DNA from 2 places in the Ruegeria sp. HKCCD9138 genome. Region 2 is predicted to be linked to the other one. Evidence: riboswitches for the same ligand, from Rfam matches in the RefSeq annotation. Region 2 holds a riboswitch; the other holds the start of a gene.
What was found. A riboswitch is a leader RNA that binds a small molecule or an ion and turns the genes downstream of it on or off. The one in region 2 is predicted to bind thiamine pyrophosphate.

Region 1 (10,427 bases), on a different contig from region 2:
CGGCCTTTCCCGTTGGCAACGCCGAGGCGTTGGATAAGGTAAGAAAGCGGGGTATGGCGAAGGCGATTTCCGGATTTACGCTATTACGGGATCATGATGACAGTAATGCCTGGACCGATTGGTTAAACGCCGCACAGTTGCCGCACCAGACACGCCGGGACACGTTGATCATCCCGGACCCCAATGTACGGGTTCAGGCGGTTATTGACGGGCAGGGGATTGCCCTGATGGACGCCCTGATTGACCGTGAGCTTGAAGAGGAAAAGCTGTTCCCTCTGTCCGGGTATGAGCTTGGGGACTATGGCTATTTCTTGGCTCGTCCGCGCAATGCCCGCCCCCGAGCCAGTGTCATGGCTTTCACCAGTTGGTTGCAGAAGCAGTAAGCAATACAGTTTCTGTTGAGCCTGATACACTGATGGCTAATGCAATGAAGTTCCCATCAACTTGAGTGAGTGGGTCAAGTGAAATTTTCGAACAGGTTCCTGACACTGCCTCGAAAAGCTGCTCTCTCCTGTTTTATGTGTTGTCGATAATCATCAAAGTCCCGAGTAACCTCTGCGAAGTCCTTCATGGTACCTTCCGCGAGGTTTTCAAACTCTGAGGAAAAATCGGCACTTTCGAAATCAAGTTTGAAACGACTGGGGATGGGAATGTCTATTGGATTTTTGGCCGACCCATTTTGACCAGTAATTAAGCAAGCGCCGCAGATCACCGCCTCGCGTGGAATTCGGTCTTTCCCCGGGTGATTGCCGAAATCCACATACAGTTTTACTTGTCGCAAGCAGTCGATCAGTTCGGATCGAGTCATTTTCTCAAGCGCCACCCATTCAAATCCAGGGAGTTTTTTCATCAAATGACGAATACGCCGCATTCCTTTTTTGGGATTGTAGGCAATCAAGTCTTTTCTTTCCAAACTGGATAGACTTGATGCCTCAATAAAGGCATTGTGCAAATAATCGCCAAGTGGATAGCTGGGTATACCATGCCGGGCCAGAAACTCCGTCGCGTAGTGGCTCTGACTCAGGTGGATCAATTTCATGCCCGCCAATCTGTCAATATCGATGCGGTGTCTCAGGCCCCAATTTATTCGCATTTTGGCGCCGTCATTATCTTCGGGAAACAGCTTTCGAGCCAGATAATTGTCCACAGACAACCACCAAATGCAGATTTGAGCTTTCCTGATGTATTTTACCAATCCCGTTCTGGATTCCGGGATCACGAAAAGAACATCCGCATCATCTTCGAATTCCGCGGTCGGTGTTACATAGTCCGAATAGGCGCTGGGCGTTTCAAGGTTCTCGCCGAAAGGCGTGTAACACATGGCTGCATCAAAGCCGTTTGTGCAGAGCTCATGACAAAGCTGATGCAGAAGCTCTGGTCCACCGGTGACAATGGCGGGAGAAATGATCCTGATCCTCATGGGTTCAGGTTCTAACGCTCAACCCGCGAAACCACAACGGGTACAATCCGGAACAGGACAGCGGTTAGTCGTGCGTGACAGGGCGGCCCGGGTGCCTTGGCAATGAACCGCAATACCTGTTTTGTGGAAGGAACACCACAAGGAGTATAGGGCTGGTGATCACACCGGATGTCGTGTCCGGCAATTGGATCCTGCACTAGTATTGACCCAACTGGTTGTGAACGAACTGACGGCTGTGTAGCTTCGCCTTTAGGCCATGAAGGACAAAGCTGGACCGATCTTGGTATCGACGAGCGCCATTAAAGGATTGAGGTTGCTTGGGCTGCGATGAACCACGAGGTCAGGCTGAATCAAACGGGTTCTGACCCGAGCCTCGCCCGTCGGTTTAATAATATTTCAATTACCCAGACTGGGAGCTGCACGAATGCGAGGCATTTCAGGTGTTCTTGTCTGGCGCGAGCACTGGCTATGAGAATAATGTTTGCATTGCGTAACTTCAGCAGGTGCCATGCGCTTTATCTGTAGAGACACAGGCCACGCCTAAAACAGTCTTAGAATCCTGTCCAATTCGGTCGTAACATTTTTCGGGGACACTTGTCGGGATACATCCTCCATTATCTTCAATGCCTTATTCCATTGACGATTACCAAATTCTGATTCTACGCGCGAAATGCATTCCATTATTTCATCAGGATTGGTGCTCTCGATCAGATAAGGATAAGAGTACCCCAGATAGTGCTCTGCATCATGGACCTGTTTATTCACAAGAACATTGGCACCGACCACAGCGGCATTGAAACCTTTTGTAAAGGGCTTAAAAGAATTTCTTTTTGGTGGATCGCGCGTGCAGATGTGAAAGTTCGCGTGCGACATTTTCTGAATAAAATCGTCAGCATTCGATTTTCCATCGTATTGCGGCGTAAATACCGTTTCGGCCAATGCATCCGGCATTGTTACATTGGATGCCAATCCAAAATACCCTGGACATAGTTTGTGATCCGGCGCAGTTCCCGCCTTTAAGCGCGGGTCTGCGTGATGTCGCAAATGACGTATCTGCGTTCCGGGAACCGGGTTGAGCGAGTTCATGTTTTGATACAAAATCCGCTCGCTTTCGTAAGAAGCGGCTATGTGGATGTCGACGAACCCTGACTCAAATGGGCCCGCGACCACGTCCAAGTGATCGACGCAGATACCTGCGGCTACGCTTTTCAGGGCTTCGCGAAAGTCTGGCCCAAGGTTTTCCGCCGCGTTTTTGTGAAAAATCACAATGGCATCTTTGCACTGTTCCACGAATCTTTTGCACATGTACGGACGTGCGCTTCTTGGCGCCAACGCCACGTCAAATTCGTAACGTTCTGAAAGATGGGACCGAGCCATCGCTGCCAACTGATCGACGCGCATGACTTTGCCGCCCATTTTCTTTTGCCCTATGCGATAGGCAAATACGACTTTTCTTTTCATTGTGTGAAACACCAAACGCGGAACAGATAGCTGTGAAAAGACCCCCGACATTCCCAGCAAGCAGGAACCACTTTAATCGCTGCGTTGTCTTCCAGCCACCCCTTTACGGAAGCTTTAGCCGCACAAATCCGCCAAAGACCTATGCAGTAACCATCTTTCGACACGCACCCGCAAAAAGTTTCGGGCATGACGGATTTCGATGGAATCTTATCCCAGATAGTCGCGCAAACCAGGGGGCGGATTCTCAAAGAGCTGAGATGTCGCAGCAGGAGGATTCACCAATCCATCCGCCACGAGGATTGTTTGTCCGGCTATTCGATGCGCGTCTTGCGGATCATGACTGACCATCAGCAAAGTTGTTTTGGTCTCCGTTGTCAGGTCGGCAACGAGATCAAGCATTTCTGCCTTCAGCGCCGGTCCCAAGGCGGCGAAGGGTTCGTCCAGCAGCAACATTTCGCGACGTTGCACAAGGACCCTGGCCAGTGCGACACGACTTTGTTGCCCACCGGACAGTTCTGATGGCTTCCGGTTGCTCAATCCGTGCAGTGAGACGCGATCGAGGGCGGCTTGCACCTTGGTGTGTTCGTCCTTCGAAAGTCGTCCGTTCGGGCGCAGGCCTAGCGCGACATTCTGCTCGGCCGTCAAGTGCGGAAAAAGGTTCCCATCCTGAAACAGCATGGCCAGCGGACGTTTCCCGGGGTGAAGCACGGAAATGTCATCACCGTTCCAGAGAATTCGGCCTTGTTTGAGATCGCGAAAACCGGCAATCGCTTCTAACAATGTGGACTTTCCTGCGCCGGATGGGCCGATGATGGCAACGCTGGCTCCGGCTTCGACGCCAATATCGGCGTGCAGTGCGAAACCTCCGTTTTCGATGACACAGCCGTCAAGCTTCAGCATGCCAGCGCCCTCCGCGATCCAAAAGCCAGAATGCCCCCATCGACAGCAACAGTAGCAACAATGCGCCTCCTGCGGCGGCCTGCATCTGATACGCACCCATCAGACGATAAATTTGCAGTGGCAATGTTGCGATCTGGGGATCAGCGAACAAAGCGATTACGCCAAGATCACCCATCGATAGTGCGGCACCGAGGCCAGCGGCAAAGCAGATTTGCGGGCGCATTCGAGGGAGCAGAATCCAGGCAATAAAGGTCTTCTTTCCCATGCCCAGTGATAGCCCGAGCCGCCCGTGCCGCGCGACGATATCGCGGGCTACTGGCACGAGAATGCGCAGGGCAAAGGGCAGGGCCATGACGGCATTCACCAGGGCGGTCACAGGAAGCGCCAGCGAAGTCGGGTTTGCCAGTGGACGAATCATAATGAACAGACCGGTGCCGATAACCAACGGTGACGCGGCCAGACCCAGAATTCCGCTGAGTTCGACAATCCCGAAACGCCCGGTCGCGACGGCCGTTGCCATCGGCAGTGCAAGCATCAGCAGGATCGCAGTGCTGGCAGCGGCCACAATGATCGAGGTCAGCGCCGCGCGAAACACAATTGCTGGCATGTCAAAGAACCCCGTGAACCCCGAAATCACCACTGATGCCAAGGGGAGCAACAGGAATGCCGCCGCCGCCAAGATCCAGAACGCATCGATTGCAGGCGCCCCTCCATCCCAGCGGCGAATGGCACGATCCAACCCTGCGCCAAGGCCATCTCTGCGCGAAAACCTGAGCGCTGCCAGCGCGGCGGCTGCGGTTAGTGCAAGTTGCAGCGCTGACAGCAGTGCGGCGCGACCAAGGTCAAAATCATAGGTGAAGGCCTGATAGATTGCGAGTTCAAGTGTCGTCGCCCGCGGTCCCCCGCCCAGCGTCAAAGCAACGGCGAAACTTGTCAGGCAAATGGCGAAGATTACGGCCAGCACCCCGGGGAGTATCCGTGTCAGCATGGGCAGTTCGATCAACCGGAACATCGCCATGCCGTTGCAGTCCAATTGCGCGGCCAGGCGAAACCTCTCGGCGGGAACTTCCTGCCACGCCTGCAGGATGAGGCGCGTGGCCAAGGGCAGGTTGAAGAACACATGGGCCAGAACGACACCATGCAATCCGTAGATGCGAATGGGGGCGAGGCCAAAGAACCCCAGAATGTCCGAGATCCACCCCGCACGGCCAAAGACCTGCAACAGTCCGAGGATTGCAACGATAACCGGCAGAATGAAAGGCGCGCCCAACAAGGCAATGAGGGCTTGTCGCCCCTTGAACCTTCGCCGGGCGAGTGCCCGTGCAACCGGGACGGCCAATCCCGCGCTGAACAGTGCGGACAACACCGCCTGCGTAAGCGTAAAGCGCAGGGCAGACCAGTCGGCGGGGCCAAACCCGCCGGCTGCTTCGGCACGCAGGGCGACCGCGCCGAGCGTACCCAGTATCAGCGCGGCGACCAGCGCGGCCGCGCCGATACCCGGTAACGGGCTTACTGGCTGAGCGCGCCCAGCCATTCCGCAAGCGCCTGATCCCGCATTGCGGCGGCTTCATCCGCTCCGAAGAGCAGGGATTTCTCGGGCACGATCAGAGTTTCAAACCCTTCAGGCAGTCCAGAGGCCGGCGTTACCGCCGGATACATCCAGTTGGTCGTTGGAATGATCTGTTGGAAAGCGTCCGAAACCATGAACTCCAGGAATTGATCGGCCAGTTCGGGTTGATCGGTTCCGGCCAGTTTTGCCGCAACTTCGACCTGCATGTAGTGCCCCTCGTCAAAGGCCGCCGCTGCCTTGCTGGCATCTTCCTCTGCGATCAGATGATAGGCCGGAGAGGTCGTGTAGCTGAGGACCATGTCCGCCTCACCCTCAAGGAACAGGCCATAGGCCTCGGACCAACCCTTGGTCACGGTTACGATGTTGTCGGCAAGCCCGGCCCAGATGTCCGGCGCTTCATCGCCATAGGCCGCTTTGACCCACAACAACAGCCCAAGGCCCGGAGTGGACGAGCGCGGGTCCTGAATGATGATTTTGGTGTCGCCGTCTGCAAGTTCTTGGAAATTGGCAGGCGCCGGTGAATCCGCGTTGTGGACGAACGCAAAATACCCCCAGTCGTAGGGTGCAAAGACATCATCCGTCCACTCGATCGGGAGCGTGTAGTCAGCTGTGACCGAGCTGGGGGCAAACAGACCGGTTTCCTTCGCTGCGGTGATCAGGTTGGTATCCAGCCCCAGCACGACATCGGCGTTGGAACTCTCACCCTCAAGCCGGATACGTGACAGCAGCGCCGCGCCGTCCTCGACACCAATCAGGTTCAGGTCGCAGTTGCACACTGCCTCAAAGGCTTCTTCGACCTGCGGGCCGGGGCCCCAGTCCGAGACAAAGCTGTCATAGGTATAAACGGTCAGCTGAGGTTTGTCGGCGGCGATGGCCGATGTTGCACTCAGTATTCCCGCAGCAATCATCAGATGTTTCATATCATCCTCCATTGCGGCGAGAGGGCAAGGATGGATGAAACCGCTACCCTTCCCTCCGCCGGTTCTAGCCGGTTCAGGTTCAACGGGTTCGCCAAAGGCATCTCAGCACGGCAAGCCGCGCACCCCGAGGTGTTGTTGTGCCTAGGCGGGATCGGACGAAAAGACAACCGGTTTCATAGCAATTCTGGCTTTGTCACTGAATTTCGGAAGACAGGCATGGCATACCCTGAAAGTGTCAGCCGTTTTGCTTCAAGTCGGCAAGAATCGCCTGAATTAATGCCGGTTTGAAGGGTGGGGGGCGCAGGTCTGCCGAGTGTTTGGGAAGAATGGCTGCATAGCCATAAGGCAAAGACAAACCCAGTAATGCGGATTGCGGAAGACACTCCGCACCGCGCTCCGCATCAATGAGCATTTTCGGTACGAGAGCTATACCCGTACCCCGGGACGCAAGTGCAAAGGCAACGGCTGCGCCTCCGATCCGCAGGCCTTTGCGGATGTCCGGTGTTCTTGCGAGCCCCGCGGCACGGAACCAAGCGGCCCATGTCGGGTATGACGCATATTGTTCACCCCAATCGGTATGGATCAGCAGGTTGTCAGGAATTTCGGCAAGACTTCCGTTCGAAATAAATCGCTTGCGAAAATGTTGGCTGCAATAGGGATAGACGGTATCGGTGAAAAGGGGTTCGGTTGTGTGTTGGGGATACAGATGGCTTTCAGCAGTGATCCGGATATCGGTTTGGGTGCTTGTCAAATCCACCGGGTCACCTTCGATGCGCAATTCTATCCCTATGTCTGGATGAGAAGATCGAAATCTGGATACTGCAGGAGCGACCCATTTTTCTGCCAAAGATTGAATAGTGCTGATGATGATCCGAGAGCGCGCTTCGTTTTCCAGGAGTTGGTCTGTGATGGCTGAGATGCTCATCAGCGCGTCGCCGATCGTTGGATGGTAGGATCGCCCTGCATCTGTCAGCAACAGGCTGTTGTTGGTCCGATGAAACAGCTTTTTCCCAAGGAATTCTTCGGCCTTTTTGACCTGCATGCTCACTGCGGCAGGCGACACTCCCAGTTCAGCCGCGGCCGCGGTGAACCCGCCAAGTCGGACGGTTGCCTCAAATGCTTTGAGTGTGTTCAGCGGGGGAAGTCGCACAGGCGGCATTCCTTTGCATCAGGAATTCTTAGGCAAGCGTCACATTTTTTGATCTGGAACGCCAGCATGCATTCTTCAAGATGACAAAAAGCACGGGATCTACGCATGACAAAAATTGAAATCGAATACCTGGGTCAGCCCGAAGTCGATCAGGTGGCACTCAGCAATGATGACATTCTGAACGCGATCGAGCAGGGATTGATCGCGGCGGGGCAGGGTAAGGCGGTCATAGAGCCGCGCATGCATCTGACGCCTGACCCCGCGTTCAACGGGCATTTCAACGTGCTGCGTGGCTATGTGGAGCCGCTGGGCTATGCCGGGGTGAAAATTGTTGGCGACTATGTCGACAATTACAAGCAGGGCTTGCCGTCGGAACTGGCCCTGCTGAACCTGTTCTGTCCCAGAACCGGCGCCCCGCGTGCAGTGATTGATGCCGCTGGTATCACCGATATGCGGACAGGTGCTCTGACCGCCCTTGGCGCCAAATGGTTGGGTCCCCGAAACCCTCGAATACTGGGGCATGTCGGCGCGCGCGGCACATCCTACTGGAATGTCAGGTTGTTGGATCATCTGTTCGACTTTGAAGAAATCCGGGTGCACTCGCGACGTCAGGAAAGCCGTGATGCCTTCGGTGAAAGACTCAGCGGTGATCTGGGCAAAAAGGTGATTGTCACCGAAGACTGGCAGAGCTGCCTGAATGGGGCAGACATCCTGATCGAAGCAACGCGCCTAAACGAACCAACGCCAATGTTTGACCGGTCTTGGGTCAAAAAAGGCGCATTTGTGGTGCCATACGGCACGATGAGCGCCCTGCCGCTGAACTTTACTGAGGGGTTCGACAAGTTTGTCATGGACGATCTGGGCCAGATGCGCGCGGGTCATCTGGGCGCGCTGCGTCCGCATATAGACGCCGGCCTTGTAAGCGAAGACACTTTTTACGCCGAAATCGGCGAAATTGCAGCGGGGTTGAAACCGGGCCGGGAATCCGACGACGAGACCATTTTGTTCTGGCACCGTGGCATGTCGACCGCGGACATTGCTCTGGGAGCCCGGATTCTGGAGCGGGCCCGAGAGCTCGGTATCGTTCAGAAGCTTCTCTACCGGAATGCCTGAGATGGGTTCACTCAGGCTAGACGGAGCGTCATTGACCGTTGCAGCGCTCAGCGTGGCGGCACGGCAATCTCGGCCAGTTTCGCTTGATCCCGCAGGGCTGGCGGAAATGGCCAAGTCACATGCGCTGGTGGCACGCGCCATCCAGGAACGGATACCTGTGTATGGGGTCACAACGGGATTGGGCGCCCGGGCCACCGAAGTGCTGTCGGCGGACGCGCTGTCCGAATTCTCGGTTCAGACGTTACGCGGGCGGGCTCAGGCGATCGGCCCGCAAGCTGCGCCAGACACCGTCAGGGCGGGGCTGATTGTGCGGGTAAACACGATGCTGACAGGTCACAGTGCAGCCCGACCCGAGGTTGCGAAGCACATTGCGGAGTGTCTGAATGCAGGCTTGACGCCTGTCGTCGGGGACATCGGCTCAATTGGTGCGGCCGATCTGGTTATCAATGCAACTGTCGGATTGTCGTTAATCGGCGAAGGGAAGATGCGAGCCCCTGACGGAACCGTTGGCCCCAGCATCGAGGTTATGCGCGCACACGGAATTGAGCCGTTGAAATTGGCGCCGCGCGACGGGCTGGCGCTGGCAAACCATGCCTGTGCCGTTGCCGGGGCCGCGGCACTTGCGGTGGCAGAAACAGCCTGTGCGTTCGAGGCGGCACAATCTGCCGCGGCGCTTTCAATGGAAGGGTTTCGCGCGAATGCCGGGCCGCTGGAGCCACGGGTGCTTCGTATCAAGCCACATCCCGGCCAATTGAAAGCCGCCGAAGGGTTGCGCAAACGATTGACCGGTGGAGCTTTGTTTGATCCGGAGCAGGCGCGGCGTTTGCAGGATCCTTTGTCGTTTCGAAACGTGGCTCAGATCCACGGCACGACTCGCGCAGCCCTCGACAGTGCGATCGAGTGCCTGACGATTGAAATCAACAGTTCCAGCGACAACCCGGTAGCTTTTGTTGACAACGATGAGATGATTTCTTGCGGGGCTTACTTCACGTCTGAAATCACCAGTGTCATGGAAACGCTTTCCCGATCAATTGTCCCGTTGGCGATGGCGCAGTTGGCACGGGTTTCGAAGCTATTGAACCCTGAATTCAGCGCGCTGCCCGGCTTTCTGGCAAAACCAGACAGCGCGTCCAATGGCTTCGCTCCTGTTATGAAAGTGGCCGAAGCGCTGTTGTCAGAGCTCGCGCACGCGGCTCAATCCGTACCGATCTGGCCCAGCTTGAATGCCAACGGTGTAGAGGATTGCTTTCCCGGCTCACCAGCATCCGTTAAGGCGTTGAACAGAGTAGTCGGGTATTTGCGTCACCTGACTGCAATCGAACTGTTGGCAGCCTGCCAAGCCGTAGAACTGCGCGGATGCCGGCAATCTTTGGGAAATGTACTGGCCGGAATTTGCGACGACATTCGCGAGGTTTCGCCCCCTCTCGTCGAAGACCGTCCGTTGGGCGCCGACATTGAATCGCTCGCTGCCGGTATCGCTCGCAATCGGTTTGCCGGAATTCATAGCTGATGGATGGGTTGCGCTGAAGATACGCGCAGGGCGGTAGATCGGGCATACCTGAATACGACAATTTCGCATTGAACAGACGGCAAACACCCGGACGCCGAAGATATCCCCGGTTGTGCTACACTGCGCTCAAAATGATCGGAGACTCATCATGCCCCATATCGAGGTGAACGGAGCACGCATCCATTTCGAAGATACCCAGGGAAATGGCGAGCCCATAGTTTTTTCCCATGGTCTTCTCTTCAGTGGTGCAATGTTCGAAGCGCAAGTCGCTCATCTCAGGGATCGGTACCGGTGTATTACGTTTGACCACAGAGGGCAGGGGCAAAGCGGAATCACCGAAGAGGGTTATGACATTGATACCCTGACCAGGGATGCCGCTGCTC
Region 2 (10,427 bases):
CCTGGTGATCCTGTTCATCTACAGCGTCGCTGTCGCCCCGCTTGAAATTCAGGAACCCGGGGGGGCCTTTGCGATGCTGGTGTTGGCCTGGTTCACAGGTTGCGCGGTCGGAGTGATTTTTCTGGCGCTGAAGCCCTGGTTTCCCAAAGCAGTAACCATCCTCACAAACATATACCGCCGCATGAACATGGTGTTTTCGGGCAAGATGTTTGTCGGCAACGCGCTGGGCGGCTTCATGCTGGGCATGTTCGCCTGGAATCCTTTGTTTCACCTGATTGATCAGTGCCGCGGTTTTGTCTTTCGGAACTACTTTCCCCGCAATTCGAACTGGGAATACGCGCTTTGGGTCGGGATTGTGTTGCTGATGATCGGATTGCTGGCCGAGTTCTATACGCGCAAACAGGTCTCGCAAAGCTGGGACGCGCGCCGTTAGGTCGCCACGCGCAGGGTGAGGTTGATCCGACCCCCCTTGGGCAACAGCCGGGATGATCCGAATCGGATGCGATCCACCCCGTGATACGTCAGCCGCGCGGGGCCGCCCATGATCACTACATCACCCGAGTTCAGCCAGACTGACTCGGTCTTTCCGCCCCGAGTTGTGTTTCCGATGCGGAACAGCGCATCGTCGCCCAGCGAAACCGAGACAACGGGCCAGGAAAAATCCTCTTCATCCTTGTCCTGATGCATCCCCATCCGGGCTCCTTCACCGTAATAATTGATCAGGCAACAATCCGGCAGCCGGTTCGCTTCGGTCACGTCCTGCCAGATGTTCAGGATAGCGCGGGGAATTTCTGGCCACGTCATGCCCTTGGGATGATTGGTCTGATACCGGTAGCCCGCGCTGTCCGACACCCAGCCCAGTTCTCCGGCCGATGTCATGCGGACGGACATCGTCTTGCCAGTCGACGTTGTAGGCCGGAACAAAGGTGCGGCCCTCAGAATCGGGCGCAGCTCTTCGATCAGCGCCGTCTGAGCGGCAACGTTCAGGTGTCCTTTCCTGATGTCGAACCCCCGCAAAATCAGCCGCGCCATTCCGGATTCCCCATTCGTTGCCAAATCCTTGCAAAAAAGGCTTCAGATTCCCGAAAACCTGCGTTTCTGAACGCTTGCAGGCTTCTGGTCCCGCCCTTATATACGCCGGGACGCGCGATGGTGTAGTGCCGTCGCGCACATCAGATCGGGGCATGGATGCCATAACGGGTCCCGGCCTCGGGACATCGCCTTGAAGAGAAAGGGATTGCAAAAATGGGAAAAGTTATCGGGATTGACCTCGGAACCACCAACTCGTGTGTGGCCATCATGGACGGCTCGCAGCCGAAGGTCATCGAAAACGCCGAAGGGGCGCGGACCACGCCCTCGATCGTCGCCTTCACCGAAGATGAGCGACTGGTCGGTCAGCCTGCAAAACGTCAGGCGGTCACCAACCCCGACAACACCATCTTTGGCGTCAAGCGCCTGATCGGTCGTCGCGTGGATGATGCAGAAGTCGAAAAAGACAAGAAAATGGTGCCGTATGCCATCGTCGATGGCGGCAACGGCGACGCGTGGGTCGAAGCCCGCGGTGAAAAATACTCCCCAAGCCAGATCTCGGCCTTCACTCTGGGTAAGATGAAGGAAACCGCCGAGAGCTATCTGGGTGAGGAAGTCACGCAGGCGGTCATCACCGTTCCGGCATACTTCAACGACGCTCAGCGTCAGGCCACTAAAGACGCCGGTAAAATCGCCGGTTTGGAAGTGCTGCGGATCATCAACGAACCGACAGCTGCTGCGCTGGCATATGGTCTGGACAAGGAAGACACCCAAACCATCGCGGTTTATGACCTTGGTGGTGGCACCTTCGACGTGACCATTCTGGAAATCGACGACGGCCTGTTCGAGGTCAAATCGACCAACGGCGACACCTTCCTGGGTGGTGAAGACTTTGACATGCGCATCGTCAACTACCTGGCGGATGAGTTCAAAAAGGAACACGGTGTCGATCTGTCCAGCGACAAGATGGCTCTGCAGCGTCTGAAAGAAGCCGCTGAGAAAGCCAAGATCGAGCTGTCCTCGACCTCGCAGACCGAAATCAACCAGCCGTTCATCTCGATGGGTGCCAACGGTCAGCCGCTGCACATGGTCATGAAGCTGACCCGTGCCAAGCTGGAATCGCTGGTTGGTGACCTGATCAAGAAATCGATGAAGCCGTGCCAGGCCGCTTTGAAAGACGCTGGTCTGTCGCCTTCGGACGTGGATGAGGTTGTTTTGGTCGGTGGTATGACCCGGATGCCGAAAGTGATCGAAGAGGTCACCAAGTTCTTCGGCAAAGAGCCGCACAAAGGCGTGAACCCGGACGAAGTGGTTGCCATGGGCGCCGCGATTCAGGCCGGTGTTCTGCAGGGCGACGTCAAGGACGTGGTTCTGCTGGACGTAACCCCGCTGTCGTTGGGCATCGAGACACTGGGTGGCGTGTTCACCCGTCTGATCGACCGCAACACCACGATCCCGACCAAGAAGTCTCAGGTCTTCTCGACCGCCGAGGACAACCAGAACGCCGTGACCATCCGCGTGTTCCAGGGTGAGCGTGAAATGGCCTCGGACAACAAGATCCTGGGTCAGTTCAACCTCGAGGACATTCCGCCGGCACCGCGCGGTATGCCTCAGATCGAGGTGACTTTTGACATCGACGCCAACGGCATTGTCTCGGTTTCGGCCAAGGACAAAGGCACCGGCAAAGAGCAGAAGATCACCATCCAGGCATCGGGCGGTCTGTCGGACGAGGACATCGAAAAGATGGTCAAGGACGCCGAGGAAAACGCCGAGGCCGACAAGCAGCGCAAAGAGCTGGTCGAAGCCAAGAACCAGGCGGAAAGCCTTATCCACTCGACCGAAAAGTCGATGGAAGAGCATGCCGACAAAGTCGACCCGACCACCATCGAAGCCATCGAGCTGGCGATTGCCGCGCTGAAGGACGAGCTGGAAACCGAGAATGCCGACAAGATCAAGTCGGGCATCCAGAACGTCACCGAAGCCGCGATGAAGCTGGGCGAGGCCATCTATAAGGCGCAAGCCGAAGAGGCCGAAGATGAGCCGGCAGCGGCGGATGCAGCACCTGGTGATGACGACATTGTCGACGCCGAGTTCGAAGACCTCGACGACGACAAGCGCGCCTAACGCGAACACGGTTTCCGGCGGGTCCAGACAGGTCCCGCCGGGACAGCATTCACCATGCAGTCCGCGGTCCTTGAACCTCCCTTTGGCACTTACGCTCTTTCACATCGGATGGAAACATTGCGCCGGTGGTCAGAAGTCATGCCGCGTCAATGGATGTCGTCCGGTATTCGCAGGCTCATAATGGCGAGTCGGAACGAGCCTTACGACGTCGAAGTGTTCGGAGGGCAGAAATGCCGCCTGTACCCTTCGGACAACTGGGCAGAGAGGCGCGTTATCACGGGCACTCAGTTCTTTGATCCCGATGAACGACGACTGCTGGCTGATCATGTATCGCAAAGCTCGGGCGACTATGTCTTTGTCGATGCCGGAGCGAATGTCGGTCTTTATACGCTATGGGTCAGATCGGTCGTGCAAGGGTTGGGGCGCAATCTCAGAGCTTTGGCCGTGGAACCGGACCCGGTCAACAAGGCAAGGCTTGCGACCAATCTGGCTGCAAACGCTGCCACCGAGGTGACCCATTGCGATCAGGCCTTGTCTGACAAACCGGGTGAGGTTTGGTTCGAGTCCTCGAACCTGGGGGACAGAGGACATGCCAAAGTTGCCGATGCCGGGGACCTGAGCGTGAACGCCGTCCCCTTGCTGGACGCAATGCATGACGCGGGTTTGACCAGAGTCGATGCAATGAAGATGGATATTGAGGGTCAGGAAACCCGCGTTTTACAGGCCTTTTTCGAAGACGCACCGGGCGAGATCTGGCCAGATCTGCTGCTGGTTGAAATCAAGCACTCGGATGATGGGCTTGCCCAGGTCTTGAATAAGGCGGGTTACGTGGCCAGCTTTGCAAACAACACCAATGGCGTGTACAGGCTCAGTGAAAGCAACGCACCCGGCGGCACGAAGGAATAACAAATGTCAAAGCGCGACTATTACGAAGTGCTCGGCGTGTCCAAGGGCGCTTCGTCGGATGAAATAAAAAAGGGCTTTCGCAGGAAGGCCAAGGAATTGCATCCGGACCGCAACAAGGACAACCCGGATGCAGAGGCTCAGTTCAAGGAAGCGAACGAAGCCTATGACGTGCTGCGCGACGCGGACAAGAAGGCTGCCTATGACCGCTTCGGCCATGCCGCGTTCGAGAACGGCATGGGCGGAGGTGGAGGACGACCGGGCGGCGGATTCGGTCACGGTGACTTCTCCAGCGCGTTTTCGGATGTGTTTGACGACCTGTTCGGCGACTTCATGGGGGGTCAGCGCGGCGGTGGCGGACGCCGGGCCGCGCGTGGGTCCGACCTGCGCTATAACCTGCGGGTGACACTGGAAGAGGCATATGCCGGCCTTCAGAAGACCATAAATGTTCCTACGGCTGTGGCCTGTTCCTCGTGCGAAGGAACCGGGGCTGAAGGCGGCGTGGAACCCACGGCTTGTCCGACCTGTTCGGGCATGGGTAAGGTCCGGGCGCAACAGGGCTTTTTCACCGTGGAACGCACCTGCCCAACCTGTTCGGGCCTGGGGCAGATCATCAAGAATCCGTGCAAATCCTGCAAGGGTGCAGGCCGTGTCGAGAAAGAGCGTGCGCTGTCCGTGAACATTCCCGCCGGTGTCGAAACCGGTACCCGCATTCGCCTTGCGGGCGAGGGCGAGGCCGGGATGCGCGGTGGCCCTCCGGGTGATCTGTACATCTTTGTCGAGGTGTCCGAGCACAAGCTGTTCGAACGTGACAGTGTAAACCTCTATTGCCGCGTGCCGGTCAGCATGGCCAAGGCCGCGCTGGGCGGGTCGATCGAGGTGCCGACCATTGATGGCGGCCGAGGCCGTGTTCAAATCCCGGCAGGCAGCCAGTCCGGGCGCCAAATGCGGCTGCGCGGCAAGGGCATGCCTGCCCTGCGCGGTGGTGGTGTCGGGGACATGTTCATCGAATTGGCGGTGGAAACTCCGGTCAATCTGACAAGCCGTCAGAAAGAGTTGCTTCGCGAGTTTGACGATCTGGGCGAAGATAACCATCCGGAATCAAAAAGCTTTTTCTCGTCCGTCAAGTCCTTTTGGGACGGTATGAAAGGCTGACCCAGCACTCAATTGCACAACAAAGAGCCGGTCCCGTGGACCGGCTCTTTTCATTTCATAAGTCCAGTTTTTTGTCGGCTGCGCCAAATTGGCCCTTGAATCCGGATGAGACCCCTGAAATTTTGCACGTGAACCGTTGGGGTGCCCCGTCTGGGGGCTGAGAGGCGCGAATGCGCTAACCCATCGAACCTGATCCGGGCAATACCGGCGTAGGGAACGGTCTTACAGTATGCTGACGGCATACCGACGTTTTCCATGCCCGTTGCCCAAAAGATGTTGGAGCAACGACATGGTGCCAATCGCGCTGACAATTGCAGGATCGGACAGCGGCGGAGGGGCCGGCATACAGGCCGATCTAAAGGCGATGTCTGCACTGGGCGTTTACGGCGCTAGCGTCATCACTGCCGTAACGGCTCAGAACACGCAGGCAGTGACCGCTGTGCACAGCATACCGCTGGATATGGTCGCAGATCAGATCGCGGCCGTACTGAGCGATTTGGACGTGCGCGCGGTCAAGATCGGGATGCTTGCCACACCCGAAATCATCCAAACTGTGGCAGCGTCTTTGGCCAGTTTCCCGGGACCGGTCGTGATCGACCCCGTAATGGTTGCCAAATCCGGCGATGCACTGCTGGCGGATGCCGCTGTTTCAACGCTTCGGGACGTGCTGCTGCCGATGGCCACGGTTCTGACGCCCAACCTGCCAGAGGCCGCCCGCTTGCTGAACAGTCACCCAGCTGAGTCCGTCGCCGAGATGATCGATCAAGGTAAGGCGTTGTGCGGGATGGGGCCTCGGTCCGTTCTTATGAAAGGCGGGCACGGGGCGGGTGATTTCTGCCACGATCTTCTCGTCGACCAGTCGGGCTCGGTGACGGAATACCGGGCGCCGCGTCACGTCACCAAAAACACGCACGGCACGGGCTGCACTTTGTCGTCCTCCATTGCCGCAGGTCTCGCTAAGGGGCACTGCGTGACCGATGCAGTTGCGGATGCTCATGCCTATTTGCAGACGGCCATTGTGCGTGCGGACGAGTTGCAGGTGGGTCAGGGTCAGGGGCCGGTTCACCACTTTCATCAGGTATGGTCCGCGTGACGGTCTGGTCGGTCATAGGGTCCGGTGTCGCCGGTCTTGCGGTCGCATCCGAGCTGGTCTCGCGCGGCGCCAAGGTTCAGGTGTTTGACCCCGCAGGACCTCCGGCGGCGCACGGCTGTTCCTGGTGGGCCGGAGGGATGTTGGCGCCGTGGTGCGAAAACGAGACCGCCGAGGAACCCGTTCTGCGGTTGGGTCAGGCTGCAATTGGCTGGTGGGCCGCGCGCACGCAGGTTCAGCGGCGCGGCACGTTGGTTGTGGCCAATGCCCGTGACCTGCCCGATTTGCGTCGATTTGCACGCCGTACGGAAGGGTATTCCGAGATCGATCGAGAAAAACTTGCCCAGTTAGAGCCTGATTTGCATGGATTCAACAAAGGTCTGTTTTTCGATGGTGAAGCGCACCTGAATCCCCGGCGGGCCCTTTTGGATGTCTATCGACGGCTCGAGGCTCTGGGTGTTAGTTTTCACTGCAAACCTGCCCCGGCTCGGTTGGAGAACGCAATTGATTGCCGCGGTCTGCACGCGCGGGACACGCTGCACGATCTGCGCGGCGTAAAGGGCGAGATGCTGGTGATCCGTTGCAAGGATGTGACCTTGAACAGGCCGGTGCGATTGCTGCATCCGCGCATACCTCTTTATGTCGTACCGCGCGCGGACGGCGTCTTCATGCTGGGCGCGACGATGGTCGAAGCCGAGGACAGCAGCCGTATCACAGCCCGCTCCATGCTGGAGCTACTCAGTGCGGCCTATGCGCTCAATCCCGCTTTCGGAGAGGCCGAAGTGCTGGAAATCGGCGTCGATCTGCGCCCCGCATTCCCCGACAACCTGCCACGCATCCGGCGGTTGGGGCGAACAATCTACGCAAACGGGCTTTATCGCCATGGCTACCTTCTTGCCCCGGCGTTGGCTCAGGGTGTGGCCGATCTGGCACTGGAAAACAATTATTCGGAGTTTGTCGATGAAGATCGTGCTTAACGGAGAACCCAGGGATGTTCAGGCCGGGACTCTTTCGGATCTGCTTACGGAATACGGGTTCTCTGGCCGCGTGGCGACAGCTGTGAACGAGGAATTCGTGCCGTCCAGTCTGCGCATCGCTCAAAAGCTTGCCGAAGGGGATCGGGTCGAGATTGTCGCGCCGATGCAGGGGGGGTGAGGATGAAACCCTTCTTCGGTGTCGAACTGCCCAACCCGTTGATGCTGGGCACCGCGCAATACCCGAGCCCGGCCATCCTTGAGCGCGCGTTTCGCGAAAGCGGGGCCGCCGTTGCGACCGTGTCCCTGCGCCGGGAATCAGGCGGAGGCCAGACTTTCTGGCGCATGATCCGCGACTTGGGTGTCCGCATTCTGCCAAACACGGCTGGGTGCCACACGGTGAAGGAAGCTGTCACCACAGCCCAAATGGCGCGTGAGGTTTTTGAAACGCCGTGGATAAAACTCGAACTGATCGGCCACTCCGACAGCCTGCAACCGGACGTGTTTCAACTGGTCGAGGCCGCACACATCCTGACCGAGGATGGGTTTCAGGTGTTTCCCTACACAACCGATGACCTGATCGTTGGCGAACGCCTGCTTGAGGCCGGATGCGAGGTTCTGATGCCCTGGGGCGCGCCAATCGGATCGGGGCGCGGTCTGAGCAACGAATATGCACTGCGCGCGATGAGGGCGGAATTCCCCGATACACCTCTGGTCATCGACGCGGGGATCGGTCTGCCGAGTCACGCTGCCCACGCGATGGAGCTGGGATTTGACGCAGTTCTTCTGAACACAGCGGTCGCACGGGCCGGTGATCCGGTGGTTATGGCACAGGCGATGGTCAAGGCTATTGAAGCCGGGAAACTGGCCTATCGCGCCGACCCGATCGAACAGCGCGATATGGCCGTGGCATCCACTCCGGTCATCGGGAAGGCGTTCCTGTCATGACCCTTGACCGGTTTTATCCGATCTTCGATCACTCCGACTGGCTGCGGCGGATGTTGCCGCTGGGCATCAAACTTGTGCAGTTGCGTGTAAAGGACCAGCCCGAGGACTTGGTACGCGAACAAATCGCCATTTCACGCGATCTGTGTCGCTGGCACGGCGCCGTTCTGGTGGTGAACGACCACTGGCAACTAGCCATTGATCTGGGGTGCGACTGGATCCACCTGGGGCAGGAGGATCTGGACGACGCCGACCTGAAAGCCATTCGAAAAGCGGGTCTAAATATGGGCGTTTCCACTCACGACAACGAAGAGCTTGAGCGCGCGCTTTCCTTGGATCCGGATTATGTCGCCTTGGGGCCGGTCTATCCGACGATCCTGAAAAAGATGAAATGGCACGAACAAGGCTTGCCACGCGTGACGGAGTGGAAGGCGCGTATCGGCGATATCCCACTGGTCGGAATCGGCGGTATGAGTGTTGAACGTGTTGCGGATGTGCTTGCCGCCGGGGCGGACATCGTATCGGTCGTGACCGACATCACGCTAAGCCCGGAGCCAGAAGCCCGAGTGCGGCAATGGATCGAGGTAACGCGATGAGCCGTTACGCTCGTCAGTTATTGCTGCCCGAGGTGGGGGTCGCGGGACAGGCGCGACTGTCTTCCGCCTGCGTTCTGGTGGTTGGTGCAGGGGGGCTGGCCTCGTCGGTTCTGCCATTGCTAGCCGGTGCCGGTATTGGTCGGATCACGATTGTGGACAATGATACTGTCGATGTGTCGAACCTGCACCGCCAAACGTTGTTTACTGAGGCGGATTGTGGTCGCTTCAAGGCCGAAGTTGCCGCTGATCGTTGCCGTGCGATGAATGGTGAGATCGAGGTTGTTGACCGAAATCAGGCTCTAACGAGTGAAAATGCCCGCACATTGGTCACAAGGTCGGACGTGATCCTCGACTGCGCGGACAGCTATGCCGCCAGTTACATTCTCTCGGACACGTGCCTGGAACAGGACAAACCGCTGATCAGCGCGTCGGTTCTTGGGTTGTCGGGTTATGCGGGCGGCTTCTGCGGCAGCGCCCCGTCGTTGCGGGCCTTGTTTCCGGACGCGCCGGACAACAATTCCAGCTGCGCTTCCGCAGGTGTGCTTGGCCCCGTCGTGGCCGTGATCGGCGCGACGCAGGCACAGATGGCTTTGAACCTTATCCTTAAGGTGGAGCCATCACCACTGGGCCAGTTGATTCAATATGATGCCCGCACCCTGCGTAGTAATGGATTCCGGTTTGACAACGCACCAGAACCGGACAGTTGTTTTCGCTTCCTGTCTGCCAACCAACTGACCGAAACGGACCAGATTATCGAGTTGCGCGGCACAGACGAGGCGCCAATCCCGGCCCATCCGGATGCCAAACGGGTATCGCAGGAACACCTCAAAGAACTGGACCCTAATCAGGGCGAAAGACTGGTGCTGTGCTGCGCTACGGGTCTGCGCGCGTGGCGAGCGGCCGAACGCATTCAACCGGATTGGCCGGGCGAGATCGTCCTCGTTGCGGCTTCAACCTCGTGAACAGAAGGAAACGCGAGCAATGAGAAAACTGATCACAACCCTTGCCTTGCTGGCCGCCGTGCCGGCCTCGGCCGACGACAAGATGACCGTGCTTCTGGACTGGTTCGTCAATCCCGATCATGGTCCGATCATCATCGCGCAGGAAAACGGGTACTTCGCGGATGAGGGGCTGGAGGTGGAAATCGTCCCGCCCGCCGATCCGTCCGCGCCACCGCGCCTGGTTGCTGCGGGACAGGCTGATCTGGCGGTTTCCTACCAGCCGCAGTTGCACCTGCAAATCCACGAAGGCTTGCCATTGAAACGTGTGGGCACGCTGGTGGCCACGCCTTTGAATTGCCTGCTGGTGCTGGAAGATGGGCCGATCCAAACATTGGCGGATCTCAAGAGCAAAAAAGTAGGCTTTTCGGTTGCGGGTGTTGAAGAGGCTGTCCTGACCGCAATGCTGAACACGCATGATGTGGCGCTAGACGATATCGAGATGATCAACGTCAACTTCTCGTTGTCGCCGTCGCTGATGACCGGTCAGGTGGATGCCGTGATCGGAGCATTTCGCAATTTCGAACTGAACCAGATGGATATTGAAGGTGTTGCGGGTCGTTGTTTCTATGTCGAGGAAGAAGGCGTGCCGCCCTATGACGAGCTGATCTAT

Region 1: linked by a shared signal. The riboswitch ahead of thiB (thiamine ABC transporter substrate binding subunit) and the one ahead of thiD (bifunctional hydroxymethylpyrimidine kinase/phosphomethylpyrimidine kinase) in region 2 are both predicted to bind thiamine pyrophosphate.

The regions. Positions count from the first base shown of each region.
Region 1 covers NZ_JBWVAZ010000003.1:56,701-67,127, reverse strand. The annotation lists gene AC2TEL_RS06150 (LysR substrate-binding domain-containing protein) at 1-383, shown strand, start outside; gene AC2TEL_RS06145 (hypothetical protein) at 458-1,420, opposite strand; gene AC2TEL_RS06140 (hypothetical protein) at 1,961-2,881, opposite strand; gene AC2TEL_RS06135 (thiamine ABC transporter ATP-binding protein) at 3,089-3,781, opposite strand; gene AC2TEL_RS06130 (thiamine/thiamine pyrophosphate ABC transporter permease ThiP) at 3,768-5,315, opposite strand; gene thiB (thiamine ABC transporter substrate binding subunit) at 5,291-6,271, opposite strand; TPP riboswitch at 6,305-6,408, opposite strand; gene AC2TEL_RS06120 (LysR family transcriptional regulator) at 6,507-7,421, opposite strand; gene AC2TEL_RS06115 (ornithine cyclodeaminase family protein) at 7,527-8,534, shown strand; gene AC2TEL_RS06110 (aromatic amino acid lyase) at 8,536-10,044, shown strand; gene AC2TEL_RS06105 (alpha/beta fold hydrolase) at 10,193-10,427, shown strand, end outside.
Region 2 covers NZ_JBWVAZ010000002.1:410,781-421,207, forward strand. The annotation lists gene AC2TEL_RS05270 (ABC transporter permease) at 1-433, shown strand, start outside; gene AC2TEL_RS05275 (alpha-ketoglutarate-dependent dioxygenase AlkB family protein) at 430-1,032, opposite strand; gene dnaK (molecular chaperone DnaK) at 1,246-3,153, shown strand; gene AC2TEL_RS05285 (FkbM family methyltransferase) at 3,334-4,059, shown strand; gene dnaJ (molecular chaperone DnaJ) at 4,063-5,211, shown strand; TPP riboswitch at 5,339-5,444, shown strand; gene thiD (bifunctional hydroxymethylpyrimidine kinase/phosphomethylpyrimidine kinase) at 5,501-6,304, shown strand; gene AC2TEL_RS05300 (FAD-dependent oxidoreductase) at 6,301-7,278, shown strand; gene thiS (sulfur carrier protein ThiS) at 7,262-7,456, shown strand; gene AC2TEL_RS05310 (thiazole synthase) at 7,459-8,223, shown strand; gene AC2TEL_RS05315 (thiamine phosphate synthase) at 8,220-8,816, shown strand; gene AC2TEL_RS05320 (ThiF family adenylyltransferase) at 8,813-9,778, shown strand; gene AC2TEL_RS05325 (ABC transporter substrate-binding protein) at 9,798-10,427, shown strand, end outside.